DNA from 3 places in the Aestuariirhabdus sp. LZHN29 genome. Region 3 is predicted to be linked to each of the others. Evidence: predicted binding sites of a transcription regulator. Region 3 holds the regulator's gene; each other region holds the start of a gene.
What was found. The regulator FNR, encoded in region 3, switches genes on or off when oxygen is low (the NO sensors DNR and NnrR bind a similar motif). The targets are predictions, from matches to a motif close to TTGATNTANATCAA.

Region 1 (7,041 bases), on a different contig from region 3:
CCCTCGCCACGCCCCGGATAGCAGAACCCCATCGGCACAATAGCCACCCGCTGCGGATCGTAAAACTGATCCGACCCTAGCCCCAGCCACTCCCGCAGCCGCTGCCCACTGGGGTCGTCCCAGGGTATTCCGGTATCATGCACCCGCGACCCCGGAGCCTGCCCAATGATCAACAGCCGCGCACGGGAATCCGCCACCACCACCGGCCTCGGGGAGTGGGGCAGCGCCGGGGCACAAACTTGGCAACGGCGAACATCCTGCAACAGATCCAGCAATCGGATATCCTCCACAACCTAAACCTCCCTTATCCGGGGCGAGCTCAACACCACCATTCAACGATCAAAATATCTGACCAAGTCCCCCAGTTTTTTCCGTTATAACAGCCCCACCCCATCAACTATGATGCGGCTATTAACGCCTTCTGGAGACCTGCAATCGATGCTAAAAAACAGCACCTCAGGCTACGGCTGGGTCAGCATCATCTTACACTGGCTGAGCGCCATCGCGATCTTTGGCCTGTTCGGGCTAGGCCTGTGGATGACGGACCTGGGCTACTACGACGCCTGGTACACAAAAGGTCCCGATCTGCATCGCAGTGCCGGCCTGCTGCTATTTGCCACCATTGTGCTGCGTTGGATCTGGCGCCAGGCCAACCCTCGCCCGCTGCCAGAGCCCGGACTTAAGCCCTGGGAGGTCACCAGCGCAGAGTGGGCCCACAGGGCAATGTACGGACTACTGATTGCGATCTCAATTAGCGGTTACCTGATATCAACAGCTCAGGGCGACCCGATAGCGCTATTCAATTGGCTGCAGGTCCCCGCTCTGTTCGGCGAGGTCGATGGCATGGAAGACATTGCCGGGGAGATTCATTTCTACCTGGCGTGGACGCTGGTGGCGCTTTCTACAGTGCACGCACTGGCCGCAATAAAGCATCACCTGATCGATGGTGACAACACCCTGAACCGAATGCTGGGCCTTCAGCCCCGGCGCCACACTTGAGGATTTTCTTATGATTCGTAAACTTGGACTGCTCTGCGCAACCCTACTCTTGGCAACTCCCCTGTGGGCAGCCGATTACATGATCGATACCAAGGGTCACCACGCTTTTGTGCAGTTTCGTATCCAGCACCTTGGTTACAGCTGGCTCTACGGCCGCTTTGACGATTTCAGTGGCCAGTTTTCCTACGACGAAGCGAATCCCGCCAAGAGCACCGTGGAGGTCACCATCAACACCAGCAGCGTTAGCACCAACCACGCAGAACGCGACAAGCACCTGCGCAGCGAAGACTTCCTGTTTAGTGACAAGTTTCCACAGGCCAGATTCGTCAGCACTGCGGTCAAGCCCGGCGCTGATGGCACCGCAACCATTACCGGTGACCTGACCCTGCGCGGCGTTACCCGTGCGATCACCCTCGAGGCGGAGAGCATTGGCGGCGGCCAGGACCCATGGGGGGGGTACCGTCATGGTTTCCTCGGTACTACCACCCTGACCCTGAAAGATTTCGGAATCAATTTTGATCTGGGACCCGCGGCCACAGAGGTTGAGATGACCCTCTCCATCGAGGGGATTCGCAAGTAGCACACCCGATGGCGCCAATACTGCTGTGCAGTGTTGGCGCTAACGCACTACCGACTTTCCGGTAGCCGTGCAGTTGGCGTGGCGCCGCCAATCATCGAGCAATGCCTTGAGCATCACCTGCTGTCCCGGGCAACTGCCGCTGCCCCAGCCTCCGGCTTTCGCCAGGCAGGCGACGATCTCATCGACCTCCGCCGCCGACAGCCTCACACGAAAGTGCTCTGAGAGCGTCTCGCAGCCCTCTCCACCCGGCCTGGAGACCGAGACACCATTGAGTATATTCTGGATGGTAAGCGCTAACCGCGGACGCGGATAACGCAACACCTTGAAGGTGAGCCGTAATGCGCTCTCACTGAAGACTCCCGGCTGGCGACAGAAGCGAAGATACTGTTCCCTGTCCATGGTTTCGTTCCCTGCCCCTCGCACCCCGGTTATTTTATATCCAATGATAGACCCCCTCGGCGGGGACTGCCTTAGGAGCGGCACAAAAAAACCGGAAGGGCATTCCCCTTCCGGTTTACGGTCATTACCCTGTTCAGGTCGACCCGTCAGGCCGTTAACATACCCGGCTCGCCAAACCAGTAACCATTGCACTCTCCATCCGCAATTGCCGGAATCTGTTGCGCCTTGCCGTCGATCGCGTCGCGATACTGCTGCAGCAGCGGCATCATATCGCCACTGCATGGGCTCACCCGGACCACATCGACGCCAATAGCCTCCATGCGCCCGACCTCTCCCAGCAGATTATAGATATCCCCCGACATGGTCTGAATACCATTAATGGTGAATACCGATTGCTGCTCCTGACTACGCATGGCAAGGCCATCCGGGTAGTCCAGGCACACAAATCGACAATCATCCTTGGGCAGATTACGGCTACGCGCGGTGAAACAGCGTGCAGAGAAAGCCAGCGGCAGGTGGCCGTAGGCAAACACCTCGGTCTCGATAGCATCGGCAAAGCCCTGGCGAGCGGCCTCTTGCAAAATTTTCTGCAGCGTATCGGCGGACAACTCTACCGGCATCACCCAGCGCTTCAGGCCCTGCTTATGCAGAACCTTGAGAGTAGCCGCGTTGTAGATATTCACCGAGGACCCCGCTACGAAGGGTAGCCCCTTAGCGGATAACACCTGCACCCCGGCCATATCGTTGGCTTCCACCAGCAGACCGTCGTTATCACAGATCTTGCGCAGGGTTTTCATCTCCGATTCGGCTTCCAGCAGCGCCAGGGTGGATAACACCACCTGCTTACCCTTGGCCGACAGCTGGCGAGCAAGCTCAATCCACTCGTCGGTTTTCAGCTCGCGGCGCTTGGAGCAGACCGTCTCTCCCAGATAAATGATATCTGCCGGCGATGCGCTCATGCGCTCATAAAAATCGTGCAGGGTTTCACGGGGCCAGTAATAGAGAATGGATCCGATCGATAATTGCATAGTCATTACTCTCGAAAAAATTACGGTTACTGCCAGGGGCGAGAATAGGCGCCCAGCGTGGTCTGGGATCCTTCCGATACGTTAGCGAGCACCTTCATCCACTCCTCCCTGGGCTGGAATGCAGCGGGATCGCGGGTATAGGCGTCGATAGCCTGGCGCCAGACACTAACAACCTGCTCGACGTATGCCGGGCTGCGCTGGCGTCCCTCAATTTTAACCGCCTTAACCTGGTTGGCCACCAACTGGGGAATCAACTCGATGGTATTCAGGCTGGTCGGCTCCTCCAACGCATTGTAGGTATTGCTCTCCACCTCAAAACGCCCCTTGCACAGGGTGGGGTAGCCGGCGTTTTCACCCTCGGCGTACCGGTCAATAAGCACCCCGTTAAGACGCGACTCCAACACCTCACCCTTCTGCTCCCAACGCACCGCCTTGGCCGGCGAGCAGGCACCGCAGGTGTTGGGGGACTCTTCGGTGATGTAGGAGGAGAGGTGACAGCGCCCCTCCGCCATGATGCACAAACTACCAAAGGCAAACACCTCCAGCTCCACCGGGCTGTGCTCGGCAACGTGCTTGACCTGGGCCATGGACAACACCCGAGGCAGTACGGCGCGGCGAATATTAAACTCACGCTGGTAAAAACGTAGCGCCTCATAGTTGGTGGCGGAGCCTTGCACCGATAGGTGCAGCGCCAACTCAGGGTACTTCTCTGTCGCGTAACTGAGCACCCCCATATCGGCGGCGATGACCGCGTCTGCCTGCAGGTCAGCGGCGCTATCCACCGCCCGCTGCCAGCGTTCCCAACCATCGGGCTGGGGGTAGGTGTTGATCGCGACAAACAGCTTCACGTTACGATCGCGGGCATAATCAAGGGCCCGCATCGCTTTCTTATCGTTGAAATTAAGGCCGGCAAAATGTCGCGCATTGGTATCATCCTTAAAACCGATATATACCGCATCAGCGCCATTATCTACGGCGGCTTTAAGGGCGGGAAAACTGCCCGCAGGACATACTAACTCCATCCTCTACTCCCGTTTATTTCGTCAGGCCGCGCCTTTCGCCCGGCTTATCGAGGCATAGTGCAAACGATCATGGATCGCATTCAGCACCGCCCATTTTTGGCTACACCAGTCTGGCGCCAGCAGCAGCTCTTTCGACGCTGTGCCCGTCAGCCGGTGATAAATAATGTCGGCCGGGGTTTGCTGCACCATCGCCACCGCCGTATCCACATAGTCATCGAACTCAAGAGGCTGGTAATCTCCCCGCCGCCACTCTCGCGCCAACTGGGTCCCCTTCACCACGTGCAACGGGTGCAGTTTCAAGCCATCGGTTCCCACCTCCAGCACCCGTGCCAAGGAGTGCAAACTATCGCGTCGCCCCTCCCCCGGCATACCCACGATCAGGTGAGTGCATACACTCAACCCCCGCTGCCGCGCGCGGCGAGTCGCCTCTTCGTATTCGGCCCAGCCATGACCCCGGTTAACTCGCGCCAGGGTCTGGTCACTGGCCGATTGCAACCCCAGCTCCAACCACACCTCAAGACCACGATCGCGGTACTCGCATAGCAGATCGAGCACCCTATCGGGCACGCAGTCGGGACGCGTCCCCACCGACAGCCCGATCACATCGGGGTGCGTCAACGCCTCATCGTAGAGCGCCCGCAGCTCCTCGATCGCCGCATAGGTGTTGGTATAGGCCTGAAAATAGGCTAGATACCGGCGCGCACCGGTGCGTTTGAGTATCACGCCCTTGCCCGCATCCAACTGTTCCAGCACGCCGGGCGGCTTTCGCCCATTGGGGTTAAAGGTCGAATTGTTGCAAAAGGTGCACCCGCCAACCCCCTTTACGCCGTCCCGATTAGGACAGGTAAAGGCGGCGTTGATGGTAAGTTTGTGCACCTTTTGTCCATACTTTTGCTGCATGGCCGCACCAAAGGTGTTGACGTAGTGTGGCAAATGCATGGGAACCAGACCTGATCTTCCGAGGGTTTCTACCGAGCGGGACAGGGTAGCAAAGAGAAGCTGGGGGCTAATTGATTTGCATCAAGGCGCCACCAAGGGGATGCCCTACAATTCGCTGTTTGGTTTATGTTATCTCAGGAGCCCCGCATGATATTAGCCCAGCTTGGCCGTTTACCCCTACCACCCGCCCCCTCTAACGTGGTGCGTAAACTGCCAGCCCTGGCTGCCCGCAGTGCTTCACTGGTGCCCTTTCGCCTGCAGAAGGCGGTGATTGCACGGGTGCTGCAGCAGGTTTTCCACGAAGCACTGGAAGATGGGGATTTCGAATTTCTTGAAGGGCATTGCGTACGTGTCACCATCAACGACGCCCAGCTAAGCTGGTACCTTGGCTTCGAACAGGGTGAATTGTTGATCCAGCAAATGGCCGACGCCGACGCCAGCATCAGCGGCGACCTGCGTGAGTTCCTGCTCCTGGCCAGCCGCAAAGAGGATCCCGACACCCTGTTCTTCCAGCGTCGCTTGCTGATCGAGGGCAATACCGAAATCGGGCTAGAGATGAAAAACGTCATGGACAGTATCGATCTGGATTCACTACCCCGCTACCTGCGCAGCGCGCTGGATAACGCCACCCGCCTCGTCTGCCACATGCAAGGGGAGTAGTGCCTCAGGCAACGGCTCGCTGACAGCAAAACGAAAGGCTACACCGAACAGAAAATAGCCAATCGTTCTTAATAGCTCAACACTCAAGGGTCTACAATGGATGTAGGCTCCCCCATAAAGAAGGAATCTACCTATGGATTACAGAGCAGGCGAAGGCGATCGGACCTGGTTCAGAAGCGAAAGGTTTCTGTGCATGAACGGAAACTGGTTCTTTATCACCCGCGAAGGGTCGCAAGAGGGACCCTATAACTCACAAGTCGAAGCCGAGAGGGATCTCTGTATCTATATCCGCCACCAGAACGATGACATGCTCCATTCCGGCGCCGCCCCCACGGGCTAACTATCGTCCCAGCTCGGGCCCATAGCGCTGCTCACAGCGGCAGCGATAGAGGCCAATCGCTACCAAGCACACTCTAGCCGCCGGTCATATTCATAAAGCGAACGATCTCAACATCCCCTTCAGCGCTAAAAAAGTGCCGCTCGGGTTTTTGCGTCATCGCCTCGTGCAGGGTCTCTTTCAAACGATCGATGTCGCCCGGATAACCTCGTACCACGGCACGAAGGTCCACCGAATGCTCGTTCCCCAGACAGAGCAGCAGGCGCCCCTCGGAAGTCACCCGCACCCGATTACAGTCGCCACAGAAGTTGTGGCTATGGGGGGAGATAAATCCAATCCGGGTGTCGTGATCGGCAAAATGGTAATAACGTGAAGGGCCACCACTGTTTTCGGTACTGGCCACCAACTCATAGCGTGCGCTAATCAGCTCACGCACCTCTTCGCTTGTGCACAGGGTTTCTCCCCGGTGGTGTTCATCGATATCGCCCAGAGGCATCTCTTCGATGAAGCTGATGTCGACCCCCTGCTCACGGGCGAAGGTCACCAACGCCAGCACCTGATCGTCATTGCGTCCCTTCATAATGACCGCATTGAGCTTAATGCGAGGAAAACCGGCTTCTCGCGCGGCCTGAATTCCCTCCAGCACCCGATCCAGCTTACCGGTGCGCGTCAACAGGGTGAACTGCTCGGCATCGAGGGTGTCGAGACTGATATTTACGCTCTTGAGACCCGCCTCACGGAGGTCTTTGGCCAGCCGGGGCAGTTGCGAGCCATTAGTGGTCATTGCCAGGTTTGTTATACCCGGCAGGGCACCCAGGTCACGCACAAGGTGCAACAGGTTATTTCGCACCAGAGGCTCGCCGCCGGTCAGGCGAATCTTGTTAACCCCGAGTTCGCTGAAGGCCCGACCGATCAGTGCCATCTCTTCGAGGGTCAGCACCTGCTCACGAGGCAGAAAGGTCATCTCCTCGCTCATGCAGTAGACACAGCGGAAGTCGCAGCGGTCGGTCACCGACAGGCGTACATAGGTGACCTGGCGGCCAAAGGAATCTATTAGTCTGTTCGCACTCATGATAC
Region 2 (7,041 bases), on a different contig from region 3:
GGGCTCTCGAGGCCCGCTTGTTATTTTTCGTCCACGCCAACCTGATTAGCGCTGGCAGTAACGGCAATATACCGTACTACGCTGGGCCAACTGCACCTCCTTGAGCTCACGATTGCAGCCAGTGCAGGGTTGCCCACCACGACCATACACATGCAGCTGCTGGCTAAAATAGCCCGGTTTTCCATCGCCTCCCACAAAATCCTTGAGGGTCGTTCCTCCCTGCTCAATCGCGGCGGCAAGCACCTCACGGATAGCCGTCACGAGCAACAGGATACGACGGCGGGAAATTCGGCCGGCGCCCCTACGCGGGTCGATACCCGCCATAAAAAGAGCCTCATTAGCGTAGATATTGCCCACCCCAACCACGACCCGGCTGTCCATAATAAAACTTTTAATCGGCGTACGCCGCCCCCGGCTGCGCTCAAACAGGTACCCACCATCAAACTCGCTGGTCAATGGCTCAGGTCCCAGGGAGGCCAGCAGCTTATGTCCGTTAACCGGGTGATCACTCCATACCATAGCGCCGAACCGGCGGGGATCGGTGTAACGAATCCGATGCCCATCGGCCAGGCAGATGTCGACATGATCATGCTTTCCGGCAGGGGTGTGGGCAGTCAGCACGCGCAGGCTACCGGACATCCCCAGGTGAATTAGCAGTGTTCCGCTCGCAAACTGGAGCAACAGGTACTTGCCCCTGCGCGCTACCCGCTCCACTACCCTGCCTTCGATACGAGATGCTATTAACGGGTCCACCGGCCAGCGCAAACGCGCTTCGCGGACCTCGAACGCCGCGATTCCAACCCCTTCCACATAGGGTGCAATGCCACGGCGAGTCGTTTCCACTTCGGGTAATTCGGGCATTGAAAACTCCTTGATACGGCCTAAAACCTGAGGCGTCCAAGGCCCGAATTAACGACGCTCAGGGAGCGTCATATACCGCGCTGAATCACCTCGACGGGGGGCACGGTCTTTCAATTCCATCCGGGCCAGGCTCCGCAGGTGAACCTCGTCAGGGCCATCGGCAAACTGCAGCATGCGACCACCCGACCAGATATTAGCCAGCGGGGTATCGGGACTCAACCCCATCGCGCCGAACGCCTGCATCGCACGATTAGAGACCTGGGTCAGCATGCGCCCCGCGGCGACCTTGATCATACCGATCTCTTTACGTGCTGCTTTCGCTCCTACCTCATCCATCATCCAGGCCGCGCGCAACACTAGCAAACGGGTCTGGTCGATCTCCAATCGGGAGAGGGCGATCCACTCCGCTACGGTGCCATGCTCGTGCAGGTAACGGCCAAACGCCTTGCGCTCTTGTACTCGGTCGCTCATTAACTCCAATGCAAGCTCCGCCAAACCGATCACCCGCATACAGTGATGAATGCGCCCGGGGCCCAAACGCGCCTGGGCGAGGGCAAAGCCGCTGCCTTCGGTGCCCAACAGATGGGTAACCGGTACGCGCACGTCCCTGAATACGATTTCGCAATGACCTTCTGGCGAGTGATGGTTCATTACGGTGATATTGCGCTCAACCTCAACGCCGGCGGTATCGATCGGTACCAGCACCATACTTTGGCGCTGGTGCACTTCGGCGTCCGGATTGGTTTGCCCCATGACCACCAATAATTTGCACTCGGGGTGGGCGGCGCCAGTAATAAACCACTTGCGTCCATTGATGACGTAATCATCACCATCGCGCTGAATCAGGGTCTGTATATTGGTCGCATCCGATGACGCGACATCAGGCTCCGTCATGGCAAAAGCCGAACGAATTCGACCCTCCAGAAGCGGGTTTAGCCAGCGCTCTCGCTGCTCATCATTGGCAAACATGTGCAGCAGCTCCATGTTACCGGTGTCAGGCGCATTGCAGTTGAACACCTCCGACGACCAGGGGACTCGCCCCATGATCTCTGCCAGTGGCGCGTATTCGAGGTTACTCAAGCGGGTGCCCGGCTCATCGTCACGCAATCCGGGCAGAAACAGATTCCACAACCCTTCGCTGCGCGCCAGCTCCTTGAGATCCTCCATAAAGCTGGGGGGGTAGATACCCTGCTGCTCTACCTCCTGATGCCACTGGCCAATCCTCGGCACGATGTGGTCGTCCATAAAGGCCTGCATCCGGGCCTGTAACTGCTGGGTGTGTTCATTGAATTGAAAGTGCATTTCGCTCTCCGGCACAGGTAACGTCGATACCAAAGTGTACCGACTCCCGCTGCGCGGGGGCATGGAGTAGAGAAAATACCCTACTATTCACAAGGCCTATTGAGTGCAGGCTTATCCCACCCCAGGGCACTGGCTAACCACCTCCTTGGGTTGCTGGTCGTTTTTGCTCCCGCAGAAAATGCAGTCGGTTTGTTGGCAGGCCTTCTACGCTTGCTTACTGGCACTCTCCCATAGAATAAGCAATAACCTCCGAGTCACTGCAAGCGCCACATGGATTGCTGTAGGTCTTGTCGGTACCATCTTCGCGCAGCCCACACACGGGCTTATAGTCCATCGTACAGACCTGAAACACCGAGCGATCGCCGGGACAGGTCAGCATATCCTCGCTAACCGATGGCCCCATGCACCCAGCCAGAAACAGTGCGGTCGTGAGTAGTAACCATAGCCGTAATCCAAGCCCCATATACACCTCCTTGATTTATGCATGCCCCAATAATAGCGGCACTAGGTTCCACCCGCCATGGCCGCCGTCAGCATCGATACCGTTGTAGCGCCTGACAGGGCACCGCACCAAGACCCACTCCACGCACCCGACAAACCCAGGCGAGAGTGGGGGCCAAGTGATCCAGACGGTCGGGCAATGGCGCTGGTGCTTCTCTTTATAGGGGCAAATCGATCTATACCGCTGCCCACCCCGCTCCCGGTCTATACTGGTGTAGATCGCGACGGTAGTTAGCAGGAGCTTTCTTGCCTCCTTTTCGCTATAATCGCGCCCCTTTTCACAACCGGCCCGGCTCGCTGACACCAGCACCGCCCAGCCGCACCACTGGTATCTTCAACTATGTCCGCCGACCACGCCACCGACTTTGCCTCATTCGGGCTCGCCCCCGCCGTTCTGCAAGCGGTGCAACATGTAGGTTACGAGACCCCCTCTCCTATCCAGGCGCAAGCCATTCCCCACCTCCTCGACGGAGAAGACCTGCTGGGTCAAGCCCAAACAGGTACCGGCAAAACCGCTGCTTTTGCGCTGCCACTGCTGTCACGCATCGACGTCAGCAAACGCCAGCCACAGTTGCTGGTGCTGGCACCGACCCGGGAGCTTGCCATCCAGGTCGCAGAGGCCTTTCAGACCTACGCACGCTTCCTTCCTGACTTCCATGTCCTGCCGATTTACGGTGGTCAGGGTTACGACCAGCAACTGAAGCACCTCAAGCGTGGCGTACAGGTCGTGGTGGGTACACCTGGACGGGTAATGGATCATATTCGCCGAGGAACACTCAAACTGGACGGGCTGCAGGCGCTGGTTCTCGACGAAGCCGACGAGATGCTGCGGATGGGCTTTATCGATGATATTGAGTGGATCCTACAGCACACACCATCGACTCGCCAAACCGCGCTGTTTTCCGCCACCATGCCGACCCAGATCAAGCGAGTCGCCCAAAGTCACCTGCGAAATCCGCAAGAAGTCAGCATCAAGGAGACTACCTCTACCGCCAAGACGATTCGCCAGCGTTACTGGCAGGTGAGCGGATTGCATAAACTCGACGCCCTGACCCGGGTGCTCGAAGTGGAAGAGTATGATGCCGTGCTGGTATTCGTGCGCACCAAAACCTCCACCGTCGACCTGGCTGAAAAACTCTCTGCTCGAGGCTATGCCTGCGAAGCGCTGAATGGCGACATTCCGCAAAACCAACGCGAACGCACGGTCGACCGCCTGCGCAAAGGAAAACTCGATATTCTTATTGCCACCGACGTCGTTGCCCGTGGCCTGGATGTGGAACGCATCAGTCTCGTGGTGAACTTTGATATTCCCTATGATGTTGAGTCCTATGTACACCGTATCGGCCGCACCGGGCGAGCTGGGCGTAAAGGTGATGCGCTGTTGTTTGTCGCTCCCCGCGAGCGGCGGATGTTAAAGACCATTGAGCGGGTAACGCGCCAGCCGATCGATCCGATGGAAGTTCCCTCGGCGGTTGATATCAACCAGCACAGGATTAACCAATTTAAGGTCCAGATTCGCGACACGATCGAGAATCAGAACATCGACCTGTTTCACCGAATGGTCGGAGAACTCAGCGAAGAGCAGGAGCTAGACCCTCTCGCAATCGCCGCCGCCCTCGCCAGCATCGCCCAGAAGGGAAAACCCTTCCTGCTGAATGAAAACGAACCCAAGCCTCGCAGGGAATCGGTTCGCGTTGTCGATGGCGATAGAAACAATCGCAACGCCAGACCCGAGCGCGGCCCGCGCGCTGAGCGAGGAGAAAAAGGCGAGCGCTCCGAGCAACGGGAACCGCGCAGGAAACCAAAATCCACTTCCGATCGCCCTCTGCCCCTGAAGGATCACCCGGAAGTCGTGATGGAGCGTTTCAAGGTTGATGTGGGCTACGACCATGGAGTGAAGCCTGGCAATCTGGTCGGCGCCATTGCCAATGAAGCGGAGATCGATAGCCAATACATCGGCCACATCGAAATTTATGATGACTACAGTACGGTAGACCTACCCGAAGGTATGCCCAAAGAAACATTCGACGCCCTCAGCCGTACCTGGGTATGTCAACAGAAGATGAATATTCGTCGTTTTGCGGAAAGTAATGGGGAATCGTCATCCCAGGCACCCAACCCCAAAAAAAGAAGCAAACGCCCAGCCAAAGCGGGAAAACCGGGTAAACGCCACGACAAGAAGGCGTAAGCCTGCCGGTAACGGCTGATCTGTTGCGAAAATCAACCGAACTAACGTGATCCGCTGCTTATAATCGCGGGTTCGGCCTCGAACCTGCGATGGAGTTGCTTTGAGTCAATGATCTCATTTATCGCTTTTTATAGTCTTCGAAGCCTATAAAAAAACAACTCAAACAACCCAAAGGGAATTTAACATGAGGAAACTCACTCTAGCCGCGGCGATAATGGCCGCTACCGCACTGATCTCCGGGCAAGCCGCCGCTTACCAACAGGGCGACTTTATCCTGCGCGCAGGTGCCGCCACCGTCGATCCAGACAACGAGAAAAGTGATAACGCTACCCTCAATGGCGCGTCTACTCCCGGAACGCTGGATAGTATCGATAGCGACACTGCCCTGGGCTTGACCTTTACCTATATGGCCACCGATAACGTCGGTATCGGCCTGCTGGCGGCCTCTCCCTTTGAGCATGAAATCAAAGAACAGGGTTTGGGAATTGGCAAGATCGGAACCGCCAAGCACCTGCCCCCCACCCTGACTGGACAGTATTTCCCACTGGGTGGCACCGACTCACGGTTCCAACCTTACATTGGGGCGGGTATAAATTTCACTACCTTCTTTAGCGAGGATGCAAGTAGCGAATATGAGGCCACCTTAGGTGCTTCCGACCTCGAGCTGGATGACTCATGGGGATGGGGCCTGCAGGCCGGAGCAGACTACAAGATCACGGATAATCTGGTAGTCAACGCATCTGTCTGGAAACTCGACATCGAGACCAATGCAGAGTTTAAAGGAAAAGACGGCACTACCCTTGTGAAGATCAAGGATATCGAAATCGACCCCTGGGTCTATATGGTCGGCGTTGGCTATAAATTCTAAGCCGTACTCGAAACCAAAAAAAACACCGGCTTAAGCCGGTGTTTTTTTTGCGCGCTCCTCTACTCGACGTTGGCGGCACGGCGGCGCTTTTCGCTGCGGTGAGCCAGGTACCAGGCCAGAAATGCTGCGATCGAAACCGTCAGTATAATCAAGGTCGCCAGGGCATTGATCTTCGGCGTTACTCCCAGCCGCACCGAGGAAAACACGACCATAGGCAGGGTCGTAGACCCTGGTCCCGATACAAAGCTGGCGATAACCAGGTCATCAAGAGAGAGGGTGAAGGACAACAACCACCCTGCCATCAGCGCCGGAGCGATAATCGGAATGGTGATCAGGAAAAAGGTTTTGAGTGGTGATGCACCCAAATCCATTGCCGCCTCTTCAACCGAGATATCCATCTCCCGCAGGCGCGACGAGACCACGACCGCTACGTAGGCCATACAGAAGGTAGTATGGGCAATCCAGATAGTGAGGAATCCCCTATCTGCCGGCCATCCGATCAGCTGCGCCATCGCTACAAACAGCAACAGCAGAGAAAGACCGGTGATTACGTCAGGCATTACCAGAGGAGCAGTCATCATGCTGGAAAAGGCTGTTTTCCCTGGGAAGCGCCTAAAGCGCACCATTACAAAAGCCGCAATCGTACCCAGTACAACCGCCATGCACGAGGTCGCAAAAGCGATTCGAAGGCTCATCCAGACCGCCGACATCAGCTGCGGATCCCTGAACAACTCTCCGTACCACTTGGTGCTAAACCCTGCCCACACCGTAACCAGGCGCGATTCGTTAAAGGAGTAGATCACCAGAATCAACATTGGCAGGTAGAGAAATACCAGTCCCGCCCATAAAACCATTGTAGAGAAGGATGTTTTTTTCATGACTCGCCCTCCATCTCTTTAGCTTGGTAGTGGTGGAACCAGGCGATCGGCACACTCAACAGCACCAACATAACAATCGCCAGGGACGCCGCGATGGGCCAGTCTCGGTTGTTAAAGAACTCCTGCCACAGCACCTTACCGATCATCAGGGTCTCGGGTCCACCGAGCAGTTCAGGGATTACAAACTCACCCACGACGGGAATAAACACCAACATGGAACCGGCAATAATACCTGCCTTCGAAAGCGGTAAGGTGATCGTTGCAAAGGTTTTCCAGGGGCGAGCACCCAAGTCTGAAGAGGCTTCCAACAAACTGTGATCCAGCTTCACCAGGTTCGCGTAAAGCGGGAGAACCATAAAAGGAAGATAGGCGTACACGATACCGACATACACCGCGAAGTTGGTGTTGAGCATCATAATGGGTTGATCGATGATACCGATCCC
Region 3 (7,041 bases):
GATTCCGCAACCCCCGACATCAAACTGGCGCATCTGCAGCAGCTACAGCGCAGCGGCGCCCGCATACTGATGGTCGGGGATGGTATCAACGATGTGCCGGTACTGGCCGCCGCCGACATCTCCATCGCCATGGGCAGCGCCTCTGACCTGGCCAAAACCAACGCAGATATGGTGCTCATGTCCGCAAACCTGGAGCAGATCATCGACGCCCTCAGCAGCGCCAGAAAAACTCGAACAATCATCCGCGAAAACATCGCCTGGGCGCTGGGTTATAATCTGTTGGCGTTGCCCCTCGCTGCCAGCGGAGTGCTCGCCCCCTGGATGGCGGCTATTGGTATGGCGACCAGTTCACTGGTGGTGGTTGGTAATGCTTTGCGCCTCGGCCGGGGATCCCCCGGCACGCCCCCTCAATAACTCACGGAGCCCGCTGTGGAATCGATTTACCTGCTGATACCCATTGCACTGCTATTCGTAGGACTGGGCGTGTGGATCTTTTTCTGGGCGGTAGACAACGGTCAGTTCGACGACCTCGAAGGCCCCGCCCACAGCATCCTGTTTGATGATGAACTGCCCTCCCACCCTGCCGAATCGGCCACTGGAGAGAAACCACCGGCAGATACTGCACCCGGGGCACCGTCAGTAGACGACACCCGCGATGATTGAGATACCCCTGCTAATCACCGCATTCACCCTGGGCATCTTCGGAGGCGCCCACTGCATCGGCATGTGCGGGGGAATCATGGCAGCGCTCGGTTCGGGAGTTCCCAACGCCACCCCACAGCGCCTGCTGCCGATCGTGCTGGGTTATAATATCGGCCGCATCACCAGTTACACCATCGCCGGCGCGTTAATGGGCAGCCTCGGATGGGCGTTACAGCAACAGGGCAGCACAGTCATTATCGGCATGCGCACAGTGGCGGGGCTCCTGCTGATTGCCATGGGACTCTACCTCGCCAACTGGTGGCGTGGACTGGTTGCGATAGAGCGGCTCGGCGGCCTACTGTGGAAACCGCTGGCGCCCTATGCCAGCCGCCTGCTCCCCGTGCGTACACCGGGTTCGGCGCTGTTGCTCGGAGCCCTCTGGGGCTGGTTACCCTGCGGGCTGGTCTATAGCACCCTGATCTGGACCGCAACCCAGGGCAGCGCACTCAACTCTGCGTTACTGATGCTTGCTTTTGGTGCCGGTACGTTACCCTTACTGCTGACTGCGGGACTGGTCTCATCCCGCATCACTCATGTGATGCGGAACCAGACAACTCGGGGTCTTGCTGGTATGCTGGTCATCGTATTTGGCCTCTGGACCCTGCCGGGTCCTCACCAACAATGGTTAACACAACTGTTTCAGCAGATGCCCGCTGGCAGTTGATGAGTATCAACACAATTAGCGGAACCAGTGGCTAGACTTTGCGTCTAATCACAGCGATGACTCAAGTCGTCGTACACCCCATGACACTAACGACTGAAAGTGGACATTCAATGAGCAACAAGCTGGTTTGGGATCTCGACCTGATAAAGCGCTACGAAGGCGCCGGTCCTCGTTACACCTCCTACCCTACTGCCGTCCAGTTCCATGAACTGTTCAGCATCAAAGAGTACCGCGATGCCGCTGCGCAGAGCGTAGAAAAGAATACGCCCCTGTCGCTCTACTTCCACCTCCCGTTTTGTACTCATGTCTGCTACTACTGCGGCTGCAACAAGGTGATTACCAAGGATCGCACCAAGGCGATCCCCTATCTGGAGCTCCTGCACCGTGAAATTGAGATGCAAGCAGAGCTTTTCAGTACCAAGCAGACCGTTGAACAGTTGCACTGGGGCGGCGGTACCCCAACGTTCCTCAGTATCGAGCAGATGCAAGCGTTGATGGCCAAAACCCGCCAGCATTTCAATCTTGTGGATGAAAGCAAGGGCGATTTCTCCATCGAGATTGATCCGCGCGAAGCCGACTGGGCCACCATGAATGCCCTACGAGAAATGGGCTTTAACCGCTGCAGCCTCGGCGTGCAGGATCTCGACCCCAAAGTACAAAAGGCGGTGAACCGCGAGCAATCCGAAGCCGATACCATCGCTATCATCGATGCTTCCCGCGCCCTGCAGTTCCAGTCTATCAACATCGATCTGATCTACGGCCTGCCGTTCCAGACCGAAGCCAGCTTTATGAAAACCCTTGAGCGGGTGATCGAGATCTCGCCTGATCGCCTGTCGGTATTCAATTACGCCCACCTGCCCGAGCGTTTTATGCCCCAGCGCCGCATCAACGCTGAAGACCTGCCCTCCTCAACCGAGAAGCTGGCGATCATGCAAAACACTACCGAAAGGCTGCTGCAAGCGGGCTATTCCTATATCGGTATGGATCACTTCGCGCGCCCCGATGACGAGCTGGCCATCGCCCAGGAGTCCGGCACCCTGCACCGTAACTTCCAGGGCTACACCACCCATGCCCACTGCGATCTTGTCGGCATGGGCGTCTCCTCCATCAGCCAGGTGAATGGCTCCTACAGCCAAAACCACGCCGATATCAAGATGTATATGAATCGCATCGAAAGCGGTGAGTTTGCGATCAAGCGTGGGCTGGTAATGAACGAAGACGACTTTATCCGCCAGGCGGTAATCTCGCAGCTAATCTGCCACTTTCAGCTCGAATTTGCCCCCATTGAAGCGCGCTGGGGGATTCAGTTTGGCGACTATTTCGCAAAAGAACTCGAGCAGTTGCAGCCTATGGTCGATGATGACCTGATCACCATCGACAGCAACGGTATCGAGGTGACCGGTCGTGGTCGACTGCTGATCCGCAACATCTGCATGCAGTTTGATCATTATCTGGGACATGATAGTAATAAGGGACGTTTTTCCAAGGTCATCTAGCCGCCACCTCAAATGAGCTGTGCCCCGATTGGGGCACAGCCACCCCCCCCTATTTCCCCACTCATGCTCTCATTCCGAGCCCGTCGCAGTGGGTGCTCTACACAGACGCTACCAAAGAAGCTGCACTTTGGTTTTGTTTTGTGACCGAATTCCCCTACAATGTTTGCGATAACAACCTGACACTCGAAGGGGCTGCTGCCGTTTATGAGCTCTAAACTCAACGTTAAAACTGTAAATAGCGTCGCTTGCAAGGAATGCAGCCTGAGTTCTCTCTGCCTGCCTATCGCCCTCGCAATTGACGAAATCGACCAGCTCGATGACATCATCAAGCGCGGTCGCCCACTGAAAAAAGGCGAACACCTGTTCCTGGAGGGGGACCCCTTCACCTCAATCTACGCCGTTCGGTCGGGAGCGCTAAAAACCTACACCTCAACCAACGAGGGTGAAGAGCAGATCACCGGATTCCAGCTGCCCAGCGAAATACTGGGACTCAGTGGCATGGATGGAGATACCTATCCGGTCTCCTCACAAGCGATGGAAACCACCATGATCTGTGAGATCCCCTTTGAAAAACTCGACGAGCTATCGGACAAACTGCCCAAGCTGCAAAAACAGCTGATGCTACTAATGAGCCGACGTATCCGCGATGACCAGCAGATGATGTTGCTGCTCAGCAAGAAAAACGCCGATGAGCGCATCGCCACGTTCCTGGTCAATCTTTCCGCCCGTTTCAGGCGTCGAGGGTACTCCTCACACGCGTTTCGCCTATCGATGTCGCGCAACGAAATGGGTAACTATCTGGGTCTCGCGGTGGAAACCGTCAGCCGGGTATTCACCCGCTTTCAACGCAGCGGCCTGATCGAAGCGAATGGAAAGGATATCAATATTACCGATGCGGAGCGCCTTTGTGCCCTCGCGGGCGGTCGTTTACTTGATCCAGCCAAAGATGCGGCGCAAAACGGCTAACCGCCGGGAAACACTGAATGATCTTTGATGAGTTTTTTATAAAGTCTCTTGTACGCCCGATACCGGACTGGCCAAAGCCCGGCGTCACGTTCCGCGACATCACCCCGCTCTACCTTTCTCCCAAGGCTCAGCGGATGGTGGCCGACAGCCTGATTCAGCGCTATGTTGAGTCCGAGATCACCCACATCGGTGCCCTAGATGCCCGTGGTTTTCTGTTGGGTTCGGTACTGGCCTACGAGCTGAACAAACCGCTGGTGCTGTTTCGAAAACAGGGAAAGTTACCCGCCCAGACCCTGCAGGAGGCTTACGACATTGAGTATGGCCAAGCGATACTGGAGGTGCACAAAGATGCCATTCCAGCAGGTGCCAACGTACTGCTGCTGGATGATCTGATTGCCACCGGAGGTACCCTCTGTGCCGCCGCATCACTGGTAAAATCACTTCACGCCAACATCTACGAAGCCGCTGCAATTATCGATCTGCCGGACCTCGGCGGCAGCCAGCGCTTACAAGACCTGGGCATCCCCACCTACACGCTCTGTGCATTCTGAGGCCCGCCAGAAATCTCGAACGGGGCCACCTGAATGCCGGCCCTGGCACCCGCTTCCTGTTCACTCATCTCCCCCTAAAGAGGCAAATCGCCTAACCACTCGCTCTGCACATAACTAAACATTCCAAAAAACAATAAAAACATTTAAAAACAGGATGTTAGAGGCGCATTTTAAGTCTAGAATCAAATTCACCTGCTAACTTAATTGTCTTTTAATCATCGACGGCAGGCTTCATAGGGACACTGGGGGGTGAACCGATGGGAATTGATGCAGAGCAGTTAGGACAACATATTATTCAACCCACACTGGAGCTGTGCGGCCACTATAGCGCCGCCGCCCAGCAGCTGTTGGTTGGCACGGCTGCAGCCGAGAGCAACCTGGGGGAACAGCTTTATGGTAAACAGGGTGGGTTAGGGCTTTATCGCATCTCAGCGGAAGTTCACCAAAGAGTATGGGACGATTACCTGGTCGATTTTCCCGAGTTGGCAAGCCGGGTCCGGGGCTTCGCCAGCCAGCGCCTTTTTTTCAGCCAACCCCATCAGGAACTGGTTTATAACCTGGCCTACGCTACCGCAATCGCGTGGTTTAATTACCTACGCTGCGGAGCAAATCTGGCTGGAATCGAGACCACAGATACCGAAGCCCTGGCTGCCATCTGGTGGCATTATTACCACCCAACCGACCCGGATGGCACGCGCTTCATGAATTGCCACCCGCGCACACGAGCAGCCTAATGCGTTCCTGACATAGCCTTGCAGGCGGGATACTGATAAAAAGGGGACTGATTCTCAAGGCCCTGATTTATGAAGATACTGCTTGCACCGGATTCCTTTAAAGGCTCGCTCAGCGCGGCCCTGTTTTGCGACATTGCACAAGAGGCTATTCTTACCCAACTGCCCGACGCCATCGTCCATCGGTGTCCCTTAGCCGACGGTGGCGAGGGCACCGTTGATGCCCTTATCGCCAATACCGGAGGCACCAGGGTCAGCCTGTCGGTAACGGGGCCACTGGGTGATCCTGTTGAAGCCAGTTATGGCATTCTCGGCGATGGCGCCACGGCCATTATCGAAATGGCGAGCGCCTCCGGGTTACCTCTGGTGCCTCCGCCCCAACGCAACCCCATGCACACTACGAGTTTTGGCACCGGCGAGCTAATCCGTGACGCTCTCTCCCGTGGCTGCAAGCAGATCATTCTGGGGATCGGCGGCAGCGCTACCCACGACGCGGGCGCCGGTGCGCTCTGCGCGCTGGGTGCGACACTCCTCGACCACAACGGCGACCCAATCCCGGCCGGGGCCGAAGGGCTGCTGCTATTGAACCGTATCGATCTAGGCGAGCTGGATCCGCGACTCGCCGACGCCCGTATCGACATTGCGTGTGACGTTGCCAACCCGTTGCTCGGTGAAAACGGCGCTACCGCCATCTATGCCTCCCAAAAAGGAGCTCGCAGCGAGCAGATGGAGGTGCTGGAGAGCGCGCTCGCTCGATTTGCTAGCGTTGCTTGTCAGCACTGTAAATGCGCTCCCGAGTTTTTTTCGCTGCCCGGCAGTGGTGCCGCCGGTGGACTCGGTGCGGGGCTGGCCGTTGCCTTGGGCGCCACCCTGAAACCAGGGTTCAAGATTATCGCCGACACCCTCAAATTCGAAGCACGCCTCGACCGTGAACACTACGACTTAATCATTACCGGTGAGGGTGAGATCAACTACCAAACCCTGGAGGGAAAGCTTCCTGTAGGCGTGGCCCGTATGGCATCCCCACGCAAGATACCGGTGATTGCGATCGTCGGAAAAATAGGTGAAGGGGCCGAACAAACCCATGCCGAGGGGATTACCAGTATCCACAGTATTGTTGATGGCGTTTGCTCGCTTGAGCAGGCCATGGAGCAAGCACCGGAGCTGCTGGAGCGCTGTATCGGACAGTTAATGCGGCTGTGGAACGCCTCTGCCCGCCGTGCAAAAACTAATGAGGAGTAAAGCGAGCCTCTATCCGAAAGCCGGCGCTGGCATCTTCGTGGATCAGGGTTGATTCGCCCGGTTTAATATCGATGACGCCCTGACCCTGCATAACCCGGGTTTCAGGCACCTGCACCCCGCTGGCTTGCTCGTTCAGGGACAGCAGCAGCGTACGGGAAAAGGTGTATTCCAGCGTCGCCAACTGGCGAATATTAAAGGCAGGATTTTTAAGGGTAAAACTAACCCTGAACCCGTCATCTACCTTACCCGAGGTCAGGTTTGTCACTACGGTATCGGAGGCAATACTGGTTTCGACGTGTTTCACATAGCTGACTTCCCGTCCGGAAAAGGCACTGTAGGGTTTATCGAAACGGTTCCGATACTGGTAATCCTCCTGCTTACCCTCGTAATAGAGCACGAACTCCATGGCGTAACTGTCTGCCGCGTTGGCCCACCCGCTCCAGCAGAGCGTCATCACGAGGAACCAAAAACCTGTGCGCATGGAGTACCTCCAAAAAGCCGGGCTGTGGGCGATTAACCCTGCAATCGCTCCGCACAGCCGATACAGTGACGAGTATAGGGCATCGCCATCAGCCGTGCCTCGGGGATCGTCTCACCACAGCTATCGCAAATCTCATACTCATCTTCATCCAGCCTTCGCAGCGCCAGCTTGATGTTATGCAGTTCGTGCTCGGACTCCTGTCCAATCG

Region 1: the regulator FNR is predicted to act here: its motif matches at 5,039-5,052, upstream of ACP3PW_RS00385 (TIGR01212 family radical SAM protein).
Region 2: the regulator FNR is predicted to act here: its motif matches at 4,948-4,961, upstream of ACP3PW_RS04465 (OmpW/AlkL family protein).

Annotation. Positions count from the first base shown of each region.
Region 1 is NZ_JBNIEU010000001.1:75,469-82,509, forward strand. It holds gene ACP3PW_RS00355 (uracil-DNA glycosylase family protein) at 1-290, opposite strand, end outside; gene ACP3PW_RS00360 (cytochrome b) at 439-999, shown strand; gene ACP3PW_RS00365 (YceI family protein) at 1,010-1,579, shown strand; gene ACP3PW_RS00370 (hypothetical protein) at 1,619-1,978, opposite strand; gene ACP3PW_RS00375 (U32 family peptidase) at 2,125-3,006, opposite strand; gene ubiU (ubiquinone anaerobic biosynthesis protein UbiU) at 3,033-4,028, opposite strand; gene ACP3PW_RS00385 (TIGR01212 family radical SAM protein) at 4,050-4,967, opposite strand; gene ubiT (ubiquinone anaerobic biosynthesis accessory factor UbiT) at 5,115-5,627, shown strand; gene ACP3PW_RS00395 (DUF6316 family protein) at 5,761-5,967, shown strand; gene moaA (GTP 3',8-cyclase MoaA) at 6,041-7,036, opposite strand.
Region 2 is NZ_JBNIEU010000001.1:914,256-921,296, forward strand. It holds gene mutM (bifunctional DNA-formamidopyrimidine glycosylase/DNA-(apurinic or apyrimidinic site) lyase) at 46-861, opposite strand; gene ACP3PW_RS04450 (acyl-CoA dehydrogenase family protein) at 910-2,163, opposite strand; gene ACP3PW_RS04455 (hypothetical protein) at 2,378-2,626, opposite strand; gene ACP3PW_RS04460 (DEAD/DEAH box helicase) at 3,005-4,852, shown strand; gene ACP3PW_RS04465 (OmpW/AlkL family protein) at 5,037-5,720, shown strand; gene ACP3PW_RS04470 (ABC transporter permease subunit) at 5,780-6,598, opposite strand; gene ACP3PW_RS04475 (ABC transporter permease subunit) at 6,595-7,041, opposite strand, start outside.
Region 3 is NZ_JBNIEU010000002.1:1,002,559-1,009,599, reverse strand. It holds gene ACP3PW_RS11485 (heavy metal translocating P-type ATPase) at 1-414, shown strand, start outside; gene ccoS (cbb3-type cytochrome oxidase assembly protein CcoS) at 430-663, shown strand; gene ACP3PW_RS11475 (sulfite exporter TauE/SafE family protein) at 656-1,366, shown strand; gene hemN (oxygen-independent coproporphyrinogen III oxidase) at 1,477-2,862, shown strand; gene fnr (fumarate/nitrate reduction transcriptional regulator Fnr) at 3,067-3,828, shown strand; gene ACP3PW_RS11460 (adenine phosphoribosyltransferase) at 3,846-4,379, shown strand; gene ACP3PW_RS11455 (hypothetical protein) at 4,637-5,113, shown strand; gene ACP3PW_RS11450 (glycerate kinase) at 5,183-6,352, shown strand; gene ACP3PW_RS11445 (hypothetical protein) at 6,339-6,833, opposite strand; gene ACP3PW_RS11440 (TraR/DksA family transcriptional regulator) at 6,866-7,041, opposite strand, start outside.